3 regions of the Streptococcus iners subsp. hyiners genome follow, and region 2 is predicted to be linked to each of the others. Evidence: predicted binding sites of a transcription regulator. Region 2 holds the regulator's gene; each other region holds the start of a gene.

The links. Region 2 encodes CtsR, which represses protease genes until heat stress. Its sites were predicted from a motif close to TTGGTCAAAAAAGGTCAAANA; they were not measured.
Region 1: the regulator CtsR is predicted to act here: its motif matches at 2,662-2,682, upstream of PW220_RS08365 (ATP-dependent Clp protease ATP-binding subunit).
Region 3: the regulator CtsR is predicted to act here: its motif matches at 1,853-1,873, upstream of PW220_RS07705 (ATP-dependent Clp protease ATP-binding subunit).

Annotation. Positions count from the first base shown of each region.
Region 1 covers NZ_CP118734.1:1,673,132-1,678,108, reverse strand. Annotated here, with positions in the region: gene PW220_RS08385 (nucleotidyltransferase) at 1-214, shown strand, start outside; gene PW220_RS08380 (ion transporter) at 216-914, shown strand; gene PW220_RS08375 (MerR family transcriptional regulator) at 983-1,711, shown strand; gene PW220_RS08370 (peptide deformylase) at 1,783-2,193, shown strand; gene PW220_RS08365 (ATP-dependent Clp protease ATP-binding subunit) at 2,710-4,809, shown strand.
Region 2 covers NZ_CP118734.1:1,847,032-1,852,008, forward strand. Annotated here, with positions in the region: gene PW220_RS09215 (ATP-dependent Clp protease ATP-binding subunit) at 1-1,571, opposite strand, end outside; gene PW220_RS09220 (CtsR family transcriptional regulator) at 1,576-2,034, opposite strand; gene PW220_RS09225 (DUF6568 family protein) at 2,314-2,652, shown strand; gene PW220_RS09230 (GNAT family acetyltransferase) at 2,652-3,353, shown strand; gene tsf (translation elongation factor Ts) at 3,509-4,549, opposite strand; gene rpsB (30S ribosomal protein S2) at 4,705-4,977, opposite strand, start outside.
Region 3 covers NZ_CP118734.1:1,536,520-1,541,496, forward strand. Annotated here, with positions in the region: gene PW220_RS07690 (amino acid ABC transporter ATP-binding protein) at 1-654, opposite strand, end outside; gene PW220_RS07695 (amino acid ABC transporter permease) at 656-1,336, opposite strand; gene PW220_RS07700 (DUF1797 family protein) at 1,461-1,691, opposite strand; gene PW220_RS07705 (ATP-dependent Clp protease ATP-binding subunit) at 1,910-4,138, shown strand; gene PW220_RS07710 (NUDIX hydrolase) at 4,449-4,907, shown strand; gene PW220_RS07715 (DUF1827 family protein) at 4,963-4,977, shown strand, end outside.

The DNA.
Region 1 (4,977 bases), 170 kb from region 2:
GGAAACTCCCTTGCCAGAAGCAGTTCATGTATTGGGCTTTTCAACTCGAGGCCAGGCCTATCTAAAGATTGTCAAGGAGCGGGTGGACCTGATGACGCGGATCGGCAAAGAGCCCTGGGACAGTCTGACCCAGCAGGCGGATGTGGTCTATCAATTGGGCGCTGACGAAATGGCAGAGCAGACCTACGGGCGCGTGCCGGTAAGGGTGGAGTGAGATGAGGGAAAAATTATTTTGTATTCTAGAAAATGATAACGATAGTTTATTGTCACGTTGCTATAATTTAATAATGTTATTTGCAATAGTGGTTAGTTTCATTCCTTTGATGTCTAAGCATACGAATTCTTTTCATTTGTTAGTGGATTATATTTCGACTGCTATTTTTTGCTTGGATTATCTTTTTAGAATACTAACAGCTGATTTCAAATTGCAAAAAGGAAAACTATCATTTCTGTTCTACCCATTTAGCTTATTAGCCATAGTGGACTTATTGTCCATTTTACCGACTTTTTTATACTTTAATAACAGTCTTCGATTATTGAAAATTGTACGGATGGGGCGAGTACTTCGAGTTTTCAAAGTTATCCGCTATTCAAAAAACATTCAGATTTTGACGAATGTTTTGCAAAATCAAAAAGAGTCATTATTGCTAGTAGCAAGCCTGGCTGTTGGTTATATTTTCTTTACTGCTTTATTGATTTTTTCGGTTGAGCCTGATACTTTTGAAACATTTTTTGATGCAATTTATTGGGCGACAATATCATTAACTACTGTTGGTTATGGTGATATATTTGCAACAACAATGCTAGGAAAAATCATTACAATGTTGTCTTCAATAATTGGAATTGCGATTGTTGCTCTACCTGCGGGGATTATTACGGCTGGCTATATGAATGAAATTACAAAGAAGGGATAAAAAATTCATTTTTCCCTTGACCCTCACCCTACGTTATCGCTTATACTGGTGGTAGAGAGGAGATTTCTATGAACGAAAATTGGACAGTTAAGCAGATCAGTCAGTTGACAGGATTGACGGTGAGGACCTTGCACCACTATGACCAGATTGGTTTGCTCAAACCAGCATTTGTGGCTGAAAATGGTTATCGCTACTATAATCAAGAAAATTTGGCTCGTCTGCAAGAAATTCTATTGTTTCGTGAGTTGGATTTTCCTCTCAAAGACATTCAGCAGCTTCTGGATGTGACAGAAGTCAATCGTCAGCAGGTCTTGCGGGATCATATCACCCTTTTAGAGCTCAAAAGGGAACGGCTGGATCGCATCATCAATCACGCCAGATTGCTCATAGAAAAAGGAGGAGAAGTCATGGATTTTCACGCATTTGACAGCAGTCAACTAGAAGCCTACAAGGCGGAGGCAAAGAAACGTTGGGGGAATACCTCAGCCTTTGCGGAATTTGAAGAGAAATACGATGCCAGTAAGGACCGGGTGTTTGCCCAAGAGATGCAGGCTATTTTTGAGTTTTTTGGAAAAATGCAGAGCTTGGAATCCGATCATCCAGATGTGCAGGCTCAGGTAGCCAACTTGCAGGCCTATATCACGGAAAATTTCTACACCTGCACCAAGGAAATCTTACAAAATCTAGGTCTTATGTATGTTGACGATGAACGATTTACAGTCAATATCGACCGAGCAGGTGGACTAGGAACAGCCAGTTTTGTTAGTCAGGCAATAGCAGTTTATTGCAAAGAATAAACGAAAGAAGTCTAGTGAGAACTAGGCTTTTTTGGTATACTAGATGAAGCTAGAAAATAAGGAGACACCCCATGATTCAACCTATTATGAAAGATATTTTCTTCCTGCAGCAGAAGTCTGAGCCTGCGACTCAGCTAGATGTGCAGGTCGGTCAAGATTTGCAGGACACCCTGACAGCCAACGCACACGCCTGTGTGGGTATGGCGGCCAACATGATTGGCGTCAAAAAGCGGATTATCATCGTCAACATGGGCTTCACCAACCTGGTCATGTACAATCCCGTCCTCATCAGCAAGGCCAAGCCCTATCAGACAGAAGAGGGCTGCCTGTCGCTCGAAGGTACTCGCCCGACGACACGCTATCAGGAGATTGAAGTGGAGTTTTTTGATGCTTCATGGAAAAAGAACAGCCTAAAGCTGACAGACTTCCAAGCCCAGATTGTTCAGCATGAACTGGATCATTTGGAAGGGATTATCATCTAGTAGCTACCAAATCTACCGTCAGGTAGATTTTTTTTAGTCATTTGAATTAACTTTGATACATCGTCACTTTCGCCTTGCCATACTTTAGTATAGCCTGCGCCTCAGTTCCTTGTCTGAAAGCTAATTCATTCGACTATAAAAAGTCAAAAAAGGTCAAACAAAATTATTGACTTTTACTGACCAATGGTGTAGAATAAGATTCGTAAGGTAAAGGACCTTACGAATTCTTTGAACAAAAGGTCAGTTTAGGTCAAACGAGAACGGTTTGACTTACTCTTGAACCTATTGGTCAGTAAAAGACAAACTTCTGAGGAGGTTAGGATGAAAGACAGGATTATACCCTATTAGCGTCATTTAGTTTATCTTTTATTACTGCGTTAACTCGCTTTGCCGTACTTCAGTACTGCCTTCAGCTCGTTGCCTAGTACTAAAAGCAAACTAAAAGACTAAATCAATTTTTTTAAAACAAAGGTCAGTAAAAGTCAAAAAAATAAAATTATAAATGAGGTAAAAACGATGAACAACAATTTCAATAATTTTAACAATATGGACGATATTTTCAATCAACTCATGGGCAATATGGGAGGTTACAGCACAGAGCGTCGCCGTTATTCTATCAATGGGCGTGAAGTGACACCAGAAGAATTCGCTATGTACCGTCAGACTGGTCGTCTGCCACAGACAGAAGAAGTGGCTCAAGCACAGACTAAAGGTCAGATAAAGTCAGACGGAATTCTTGCAAAACTAGGTTGCAATTTGACCCAAGATGCGCGTGAAGGGAAGTTGGATCCAGTCATTGGACGCAACAAGGAAATCCAAGAAACAGCAGAAATTTTGGCGCGCCGTACCAAGAACAATCCAGTTTTGGTCGGTGATGCAGGTGTTGGGAAAACTGCGGTAGTAGAAGGCTTGGCTCAAGCCATTGTCAATGGTGATGTGCCAGCAGCCATTAAGAACAAGGAAATCATCTCCATCGACATTTCAGGCTTGGAAGCTGGGACTCAGTATCGTGGGGCTTTTGAGGAAAATGTGCAGAATCTTGTGGATGAAGTTAAAAAAGCTGGCAATATCATTCTCTTCTTTGATGAAATTCATCAGATTTTGGGAGCTGGTAGTACTGGTGGAGACTCCGGTTCCAAGGGTTTAGCGGATATTCTCAAACCAGCTTTATCCCGTGGGGAATTGACGGTTATCGGTGCCACTACGCAGGACGAATACCGCAATACCATTCACAAGAACGCCGCTCTGGCTCGTCGTTTCAATGAAGTCAAGGTTAATGCTCCGTCCGCAGAAGACACCTACCAGATTTTGAAAGGGATTAAGCCGCTTTATGAAGCCCACCACAATATTGAATTGCCAGATGAGGTTTTGAGAGCTGCAGTTGATTATTCCGTCCAATATATTCCGCAACGTAGCTTGCCTGATAAGGCTATTGACCTGATTGATGTGACCGCTGCTCACTTGGCTGCACAACATCCTGTGACAGATATTCAGACCTTGGAAGCAGAAATGGCTGAGGCAAAACAGTTGCAGTTGGAAGCAGCTGAAAAAGAGGATTATGAAAAAGCCTTGAATGAAAAAGTCCGTATTGATAAGCTACAAAAACAGATTGATACTCATACAGAGCAACAGAAAGTAGTAGCGACCGTCAATGATGTGGCTCAGTCAGTTGAGCGTATGACAGGAATTCCAGTCTCTCAAATGGGAGCCTCTGACATTGAACGGCTCAAGGAATTGAAAAATCGCCTGTCAGCCAAGGTTATCGGTCAAGACGATGCGGTGGAAGCTGTATCTCGTGCCATTCGTCGGAATCGTGCAGGTTTTGATGACGGCAACCGTCCGATTGGTTCCTTCCTATTTGTCGGTCCGACAGGTGTCGGTAAGACAGAGTTGGCAAAACAGTTAGCGCTAGACTTGTTTGGTAACAAGGATGCCATTATCCGCCTGGATATGTCTGAATACAGTGATCGGACAGCCGTTTCCAAATTAATCGGGACCACAGCGGGTTATGTGGGCTACGATGACAATTCCCATACTCTTACAGAGCGTGTCCGCCGCAATCCGTACTCCATTGTCCTCTTGGATGAGATTGAAAAAGCAGATCGACAAGTGATTACACTTCTCTTGCAAGTGCTGGATGACGGGCATTTGACTGATGGACAGGGCAACCAAGTTAACTTTAAAAATACCATTATCATCGCTACATCAAATGCAGGTTTTGGTTATGGAATGGCAGAAGGTGAGGAAGAGCTAGATATCATGGACCGCATTGCTCCATTCTTCCGTCCGGAATTCCTCAACCGTTTCAACGCAGTTATAGAATTTAAACATCTGGACAAGGAAAATCTAAAAGCAATTGTTGACTTGATGTTAGCACAGGTTAATCAAACCCTAGCTAAAAAAGGGATTACCCTTGAAGTGACGGAAGCTGCCAAAGAATTCTTGATGGAAGCCGGCTATGACAAGGCAATGGGGGCTCGCCCACTCCGTCGGGTCATCGAAAGCCAAATTCGTGATAAGGTGACAGACTTCTATTTGGACCATACAAATGTGACCAACTTACTCGCGGATGTGGCTGACAATGAAATCAAAATTGAAGAGCAAACCTTTTCATAAAATTATAAGATAATGTAGAAAGTCTGGGAAGAAATTCTCGGATTTTCTTTTTTATTCTCGCTTACAAGCACCCTATAAATCCCATATTGACAGCTTTCGAGCAGTTTTACGGAAAAGTTTTTAAAAATCTTGTATAATTCCTTGACAAATGCAAACGTTTGCGTTAAA
Region 2 (4,977 bases):
TGGCCAATGACACGCTGGTGTAATTCTGCTTCCAAATTCAAATACTTCTTGGCATCTGACTGGCTAAGCTTGGTCACAGGAATACCAGACAGACGACTGAGGGTTTCTAAGACATCTTCTTCCGTCACTTCCAAGTCATAGTTTTGACTGGATTTAGCTGCTTCTTTTGCTTGACGCAGTAGCTTGCTAACTGTCTTATACTTACCAGCCATCAAAGCCTTATCCAGACTGGTCAAACCAGATTCTGCCAATTCTCCCTGTCCCTTGGCACGATTTTGCACGGTTGCACTGGCTTCATCTAGCAAGTCGATTGCTGAATCTGGCAGGTTTTTACTGGTCAAATACCGCTTAGCGTAGGTCACAGCAGTTTCAACAGCCCTATCTCCAATACGGACCCTATGGTATTTCTCAAAAGTCCCTTTTAGACCAGACAAAATGGCAATGCCATCTTCCACAGTCGGCTCCTCAATCATCACCTTGGCAAAACGACGTACCAAGGCCGCATCTTTTTCGATATGCTTCTGATACTCCGCCTGAGTGGTCGCCCCAACCGTACGAAGGGTCCCACGAGCCAGGGCCGGCTTGAGGATATTGGCCGCATCCAGAGTCGAATCAATCCCTGAACCAGACCCCATAATCGTGTGCAGCTCATCGATGAAGAGTATCACCTGACCGTCTTCTTCAATGTCATTGATGATATTGTTCATCCGCTCTTCGAAGTCACCACGGAAACGAGTGCCCGCAATCACATTCATCAAGTCAAGTTCCAAAACCCGCATCTTAGATAGACTAACAGGCACATCACCTGAAGCGACACGTTGAGCCAAGCCCAAAGCAAGAGCCGTTTTTCCGACACCCGCATCACCGACTAGGACAGGGTTGTTTTTCGTCTTGCGGGAAAGGATTTGAATCATCCGCTCAATCTCGACATCACGGCCAATGACCGGTTCCATCTTGCCTTCTCGGGCCAGGGCAGTCAAATCTCGGGTATAGTCTTCCAAACCACCCGTTTGAGGTCCAGGAGGCATGCCCATCATCTGTCCCGCATTGACTGGCTTGGCTTTTCCGCCCTTCATCAAGCCACGAACAGCCTTCATATCTTCCTTGGTAAATCCTGCACGTTTTTCTAAGCTCTTGCGCAAATCTACAAAACGAATCTTGTCATCGGAATCTTCCAAATGAAAACCGACCTTGTCCAAAATCAGACTGGCAGTCGAACGTCTGTTCAGCAACATGGCTAGGAAAAGGTGTTCTGTTCCCAACTCCTTGGCCTTGACCACTTCCGCAATCTTTTTAGCTAAGCTTGCTGTTTCATCCAAACGTTTAGAAGACGGCAAGATACGAAAACTCTCCAAGTCTTCACGATAGACCTTCTCCGTCACGACAAAGGTCGCATGCTCATACTCTGAAATAGAAGCAGGATATTCTGCCAAGACTGCTCCAGCAACCGTATCGTGATTGATGACAAAGGCCAGGAGAATATGCCAGGTTTCCAAATACTCACAGGCATAGCGTTGGGCGACCAACTGGGCATCTTCAAACACCCTTTGTAAACCAGTTGAAATCTTCATGAATTTATTCCTCTTTCCTATCTAAGCGCCGCAAAACCTGGCGCATCATCCGAGCGCGAATACTATCTGCATCCTTGCCCAAGACCTCATCCGAACTCGTTGCCAAAAAGAGATTTCCCTCCCTTTCTGTCATCAATCCTTCATCAAACAACAACTGCAAAATATCTGCATAGACCGTAGCAGACAGCTGCTCGCCCATATTGTTTAATAAATCATGGACCAGTTCATGCTTGTCTGAAAAGGTAATACGCCCAATGCGGATGTAGCCACCGCCACCTCGCTTGCTTTCCACAATATAGCCACGACTGGCTGTAAAACGGGTTTTGATGACATAGTTTATCTGGCTGGGAACCACTTCAAACCGGCTGGCCAATTCGCTGCGGCGCAATTCTGCCACATTGACCTGGTCCAAGATGGCTTTGATATGCTCTTCGATATAATCTGATGTATTTTTCATCGCCATAGTATCGCCTCTTTCTTTGACTATCTTTGACCATTATACCCTAATTTGACAAATATTGAAAGAAAAAGCCCAGCCTTATCCGTAGCAGAATTTTGAAATCTCTCCTCAAATTTTCTATAATAGAAAGAAAAAGGAGAAAGGACTAGGGCTTCCGTATTTGGTTGAACTGAATACGGGCTAGGGACTGGACCAGAAAGAAAAACCAGAACAGGACGCTTGCATCGTCCTTCTATTACCTATTTTGTCTGTGTCCGCTTAAGGCCCTTTATATCTTACACCATGAACTTTCAAGATTACATTCAAGATTTTACAAATGTGACTGTGGAGCAGGCACAGAGCCTTCTAACTGCCAAAGACGGTGCTGTTCTCTTCATCGGACGTAGCACCTGCCCTTACTGCAACCGCTTCGCACCAAAACTCCACAAGGTAGCCCAAGACAAGCAAGTGACCGTCCACTTCCTCGACTCCAGCCAAGTCAGCCCTGAACTTCAGGCCCTCCGTGACCACTACCAAGTTCCTACCGTACCTGGTCTTCTCGTCGCTAAATCTACTGGTGTCCAAGTCCGCTGCGATTCCAGCATGACGGAAGAAGAGATTGCGGCGTTTATTCAAGGCTAATGCTAGACATTTCCTACCAAGCCAACACCTTCCGCATCTCTCATCACGGAAGACCAATCGGCAGCATCCATACCTACAGCAACCCCTACCACCAAGTCAATATCTATCTGCGACTGGATTTGGCCGATTTCGAATGCACCATAGCAAAGCAGCTCTTCCAGTCCCTACAGACTTTCTTAGAAGGTAAGCCTCTGCAGGTTATGCTCTCCTCTGCAGAGCAGGAAAGAATCCATTTCCTTACCGCAGCTGGCTTTGTCTGCAAGCGGAAATGCTATGAGTTCGAAGTGACCAAGCAAGACTACCTTGGTCAAACAACTACCACTAACATCATCACAGCTCGAAAAGGCACCGCACCTTATCAAATAGCCTGTCAGCAAATTTTTGACCACTATCAAACAGTCCACCAAGACATCAATCCTTGGACTGCCAGTCAAGAAGAATTTGAAAAGGGCTTACCTGATCTGGTTTATACAGACTCAGCCAATTGTGCCTTCGTAGAAAACAATGAAATTGCCTATGTATGCGGAAAAGATGAACAAAGCCTTGGTTCCTTCATCCAAGCAGTTATTTGCCAACTATTTGAACAGTATGAGCAAATTAGCTTTGAGGCTGATGACTGCGATCCTATCGCCATGCATTTAGCTGACCAATTCCGACAACCAAACAAGCCTAGTTGGGACACTTATATCTTAAAAAGCTAGCAAAAAGCACCGACCACAAGGCCGGTGCTTTTTAAGGAGATTATGAAAAATATTTAGGATTGATACTAGTATAACTCACTCAACCTGTTCAAACATCCGCCCTAAGACCGATTTATCAAAAAAAGAACTCCTTTTCGGAAGTTCTTCGTTATATCTTATTTACCAAGAGCTGCTGCCATAGTAGCTGCAACTTCTGCTTCAAAGTCGTTTGAAGCTTTCTCGATACCTTCACCCACTTCGAAACGAGCAAATTCTACAACTGAAGCGTTTACTGAGTTCAAGTAAGCTTCAACTGTTTTGCTGTCGTCCATGATGTAAACTTGAGCAAGAAGTGTGTATGCTTGGTCAACTTGAGTGTTGTCAAGCATGAAGCGATCCATTTTACCTGGGATGATTTTGTCCCAGATTTTTTCTGGCTTGCCTTCTGCTGCCAATTCTGCTTTGATTGCTTCTTCAGCTGCTGCAATCACTTCGTCAGTCAATTGAGCTTTTGAACCGTATTGCAAGAGTGGCAATGCTGGTTTGTCAACCATTGCACGGCTTTCGTTGTCTTGTTCGATTTTGTGGTTGATTTGTGCCAACTCATCTTTAACGAATTGCTCATCCAACTCAGTGTAAGAAAGAACAGTTGGTTTCATCGCAGCGATGTGCATTGAGATTTGTTTAGCAAGAGTTTCGTCACCACCGTCGATTACTGAGATAACACCGATACGTCCGCCATTGTGTTGGTAAGCACCAAATGCTTGAGCATCTGTTTTTTCAACCAAAGCAAAGCGACGGAATGAGATTTTCTCACCGATTGTTGCAGTTGCGTTTACGTATGCTTCTTCAAGAGTTTCACCTGAAGGCATTGTCAATTTAAGAGCTGCTTCGTTGTCAGCTGGTTTACCTTCTGCAATTACTTTAGCAGTAGTGTTTACCAATTCAACGAATTGAGCGTTTTTCGCAACGAAGTCTGTTTCAGCGTTAACTTCAACAACTGCTGCTACATTACCATCAACGTAAACACCTGTCAAACCTTCAGCTGCTACACGGTCAGCTTTCTTAGCTGCCTTAGCCATACCTTTTTCGCGAAGCAATTCAATCGCTTTTTCGATATCACCTTCAGTTTCAACCAATGCTTTTTTCGCGTCCATAACGCCAGCACCTGATTTTTCACGCAATTCTTTAACGAGAGCTGCTGTAATTTCTGCCATGTCTATTCTCCTTGTTTGTATTTATAAAATAGAGGAGCGGGCTCAGCCCTGCCCCTCTAGGATTGTTTTTGTGTTTGATAAATGATGTAAAGTGTACTCAGACTAAAAAGCTAAAATTTAGATAAATCTAACGCTTTTTTTCACGTCCTCGTTACTTATTTTCCTTCTACAACTTCAACCAATTCTTCGATTGATTCTGTAGATGCTGGCTCAGCTGCCAATTCAGCTTCAACTGCTGCTACGCTGTCTTCACCTTGGTTACCTTCGATGATAGCGTCAGCCATTTTAGCTGTGATCAATTTAACAGCGCGGATAGCGTCGTCGTTAGCTGGGATGATAACATCGATATCATCTGGATCTGTGTTTGTGTCAACCATCGCTACAACTGGGATACCCAATTTCTTAGCTTCTTTAACAGCGATTTGCTC
Region 3 (4,977 bases), 310 kb from region 2:
AATATAGCCTCCATCCATAAAGATAACTCGGTCTGCTACTTCACGCGCAAAGCCCATTTCATGGGTTACGATTACCATGGTCATCCCTGACTTAGCCAAGTCCTGCATAACCGCAAGTACCTCACCAACCATTTCAGGATCAAGGGCTGAGGTCGGCTCATCAAAGAGCAAGACATCTGGATCCATGGCCAAACCACGGGCAATGGCAATCCGTTGCTGCTGACCACCTGATAGACTTTGTGGATAGGCATCCGCCTTGTCAGGCAAACCAACTTTTGCCAACAATTCATGCGCCTTAGCTTCTGCCTCTGCCTTAGCAATTCCTTTTGTCTTAATAGGTGACAGGGTAATATTTTCTAATACGGTCATATTTGGAAAAAGGTTAAACTGCTGGAAAACCATTCCCATCTTCTCACGCATCTTGAAAATATCATTGGATTTGTCCGTAATATCGACCCCTTCAAAAGTCACCGTCCCCTTGGTCGGTACCTCTAAGAGATTCATGGTACGCAAGAAAGTTGATTTTCCTGAACCTGAGGGACCGATAATGACAACCACTTGACCTTGCTGGATATCTAAATCAATCCCTTTTAAAACTTCATTTTCACCAAAATACTTATGAAGATCTTTTATGGAAATAATTGCTTCTGTCATCTTAGTGTCCTCCCTTGTTTAATTTTTTCTCAAGAGCTTGAATGCCTAGGGTCAAAATACTGGTCATCATCAAATAATAGAAGGCTGCAAAAATAAGCGGACTTTGAGTGAGATAAGTCGTCGTAGCAACCGTCTGTGCCCCATTCCACAACTCAATAACACCAATGGTTGACAGGAGCGAACTGTCCTTAACAATGGTTACAAACTCATTTCCCAAAGCAGGGAGAATATTCTTGATAGCCTGTGGCATAATGACATAGCGCATGGCTTGTTTTGGACGAATACCTAATGAATAAGCTGCTTCCAATTGACCCTTTGGCACAGCATTGATACCCGCACGAATGGTTTCAGACACATAGGCTGCGGAGTTCATAGAAATGACAATAATCCCTGGAATTAAACGCGTCAAATCTACATCTAAAATCCCTATTTGGATAGTCGGTGCAACAAAATTGGTCATGGCAAAGGCAATCATAATCTGTACTACCATTGGAGTACCGCGGAAAATCCATACATAAATATTGGCAAGCCAAACCAGAACCTTATATCTACTGCGTTGGGCAAAGGCCAAGAGCGTCCCTAAAATACTACCAAAGAAAACCGAGAAAAAAGCGATAATAAGGGTTACAAGGGCCCCATAATTAAAATATGCCCAATAATCAGGCAAGAAAGAAAAATCCATTCATTCACTCCTCAAATATGATCTAGACACCATTATACCATTTTTGAATATTTATGCAACTATTTTTGCTTAGATATTCATTTTATTGCAAGAAAAAAGCACCTATCGGTGCTCGAGCTTGTTCTTAGTACAACAATTCGTAGATTTCCATCGCAATCAAGTCAATGCTGTCAAACGTATAGGTTTCACGAGCAGCGACATCACGCAAGGTAAATACTGAACCATTTTCCTCGTCATAGCTATAAGCCACTTCTGCAACAACAACACCTTCACGCTCAAAATTACGTTTCAATGTACCGCCATCGTTAGCCATAGCTTCCAGACGATTGATAATTCTCACCAAATGTGATTCCATATTCCTTCTCCTAATCCTTTTTATAAAAACATTTTACCACATATTATAAAAAAAGTCTTGATTTTTCAACATTTTCTTGTCAGTTCCAAGGCATCCAAGTGATTATGTTCCGAATATAGCAGTTTCTTGATTTTTCCCTAAATCTTGTTATAATAAAGCTATAACTGACCTTTATTGACTATTTGACAAAGGTCCATTCCATAGAAAGAGGTAGAACGATGCTCTGTCATAACTGTAAAATCAACGATGCAACCATCCATCTCTATACCAATCTGAATGGTAAGCAACAACAGGTAGATCTCTGCCACAACTGCTACCAAATTATGAAAACTGATCCTAATAATGCCATCTTGCGTGGTTTAGGGGATTTAACAAACCCAAATAATATGGACCCTTTCAGCGAGTTCTTCAATCACTTGGGAGGCTATCCAGGAAACACTCCAGCTGGCAAGAAACGTGACCAAACCCCACCAACACAAGCAGGAGGGAACAACGGGCGTGGTGGGCAAACTCCACCACCTCAGCAACCCCAACAACCAAATGGACTTTTAGAAGAGTTTGGTATCAACGTGACGGAAATTGCCCGTCGCGGAGATATTGACCCAGTGATTGGCCGTGACCAAGAAATTACGCGTGTCATCGAAATCCTCAACCGCCGTACCAAGAACAACCCTGTCCTCATCGGTGAGCCAGGTGTCGGTAAAACCGCTGTTGTTGAAGGGTTGGCTCAAAAAATTGTCGACGGCGACGTGCCACAAAAATTGCAAGGTAAGGAAGTCATCCGATTAGATGTTGTCAGCCTGGTACAAGGGACTGGTATCCGTGGTCAATTTGAAGAACGCATGCAAAAACTCATAGAGGAAATCCGTAATCGTCGTGAGATTATCCTCTTTATCGACGAAATCCACGAGATTGTCGGTGCTGGATCTGCTGGTGATGGCAATATGGATGCTGGAAATATCCTCAAACCTGCCCTTGCCCGTGGTGAAATGCAGCTAGTCGGTGCAACAACCCTCAACGAATACCGTATTATCGAGAAGGATGCAGCCTTAGAACGCCGTATGCAACCTGTAAAGGTCGAAGAACCAAGCGTTGAAGAAACCATTATCATTCTCAAGGGTATCCAGAATAAGTATCAGGACTATCACCATGTCAAATACTCTGACGCAGCTATTGAAGCTGCTGCTGTCCTTTCAAATCGCTATATTCAAGACCGTTTCTTGCCAGACAAGGCCATTGACCTACTGGACGAAGCTGGTTCTAAGATGAACCTGACCCTCAATTTTGTTGATCCAAAAGAAATCGACCAACGCTTGATTGATGCCGAAAATCGTAAGGCCCAAGCAACTCGTGATGAGGACTACGAGAAGGCTGCCTATTTCCGCGACCAGATTGCCAAGTATAAGGAAATGCAAAAGGCAACCATCAGCGAGGAAGATATTCCCCTCATTACTGAAAAGGAAATTGAAGCCATCGTAGAACAAAAAACCAACATCCCTGTTGGTGATTTGAAAGAAAAAGAACAATCTCAACTCATCAACCTGGCTAGCGACCTCAAGGCCCATGTTATTGGTCAAGATGAAGCTGTAGACAAAATCGCCAAGGCCATTCGCCGCAACCGTGTTGGTCTTGGAGCGCCAAACCGCCCAATCGGCTCCTTCCTATTTGTCGGACCAACCGGTGTCGGTAAAACAGAACTATCCAAACAATTAGCCATCGAACTCTTCGGTTCTGCCGATAGTATGATTCGCTTCGATATGTCTGAGTACATGGAGAAACATGCCGTTGCCAAGCTAGTCGGTGCCCCTCCAGGCTATGTAGGCTATGAAGAAGCCGGTCAGCTAACTGAAAAAGTCCGCCGCAATCCTTACTCTCTCATCCTCTTGGATGAAGTAGAAAAAGCCCACCCTGATGTCATGCACATGTTCCTCCAAGTTCTCGATGACGGCCGTCTGACAGATGGTCAGGGACGCACAGTCAGCTTCAAGGACACCATTATCATCATGACTTCAAATGCTGGAACTGGTAAGGTTGAAGCAAGTGTAGGCTTTGGAGCAGCCATGGAAGGTCGCACCCAGTCGGTTCTTGGCCAACTCAGCAATTTCTTCAGTCCAGAATTCATGAACCGCTTTGACGGAATCATCGAGTTCCAACCACTCAGCAAGGAAAACCTCCTCGAAATTGTCAGCCTCATGCTGGATGATGTCAACAAACGCTTGTCTAACAACGGTATTAGCTTACATGTGACAGATAAGGTCAAAGAAAAGCTAGTTGATCTAGGTTACGATCCCAAAATGGGGGCTCGGCCACTACGCAGAACTATCCAAGACCAAATTGAAGATGCCATTACAGACTTTTACTTGGAAAACCCAAGCGAAAAAGACCTTCGCGCTGTTATGACCAGCAAGGGGAACATTCAAATCAAGGCACATACAAAAACAAAATAAGTAGGAAAAGTGGGAGTGGGAAAGAACTCGACTGGTCAAAAAAGAGTTCGTCTTCCCACCCCCGCACAGTTGATTAGGTCAGATTTGGAGTGTGAAACACGAACAAATCTGCCAATCAACCACTGCGCTGAGATGTTGATGCGAACTCTGAGAAGAGAGGCTGGACTTTTTGCCCAGCCTCGTTTTTTCAAAAATCCTTCCTCACATATAAAAAAATACCTGATTTGACCAGAAAAGTCTAGTCTGAGGAAAAATGTAAGAAAAATGGTATAATATAGTCATCTCAATTGTAAAAAGGACTTAGTTTACTATGAATATTGCCGTTTTTGGAGAAAAGAAGGCTGACGTAGACTATCAAAATCGATTTGGTGTCTATGCTGTTATCCCTGATGAAAAGAAAGAAAATATCATCCTCGTTCAAGCACCAAATGGTGCCTGGTTCCTACCAGGTGGGGAAATCGAAAAAGGGGAAAATCATCTCATCGCCCTAGAACGCGAACTAATGGAAGAGCTTGGTTTTACAGCCGAAATTGGTCACTATTATGGTCAGGCTGACGAATATTTCTACTCTAGCCATCGAGATACCTACTTCTACAACCCCGCTTACATCTATCAAGTGACCAGCTACCACCAGGTCGGCCTACCTTTAGAGGATTTTAACCACATTGCCTGGTTCCCAATCGATGAGGCCATCGAAAAACTCAAACGAGGCAGTCACAAGTGGGGAATTGAACAATGGAAATTGCAAGAAAATGTATCTGATAACTAGCCAAAACACCCCCTAGCGTGCTATAATGGAACTAAAGAGATGTAGGAGGTTCCACATGAAAATCATAAAT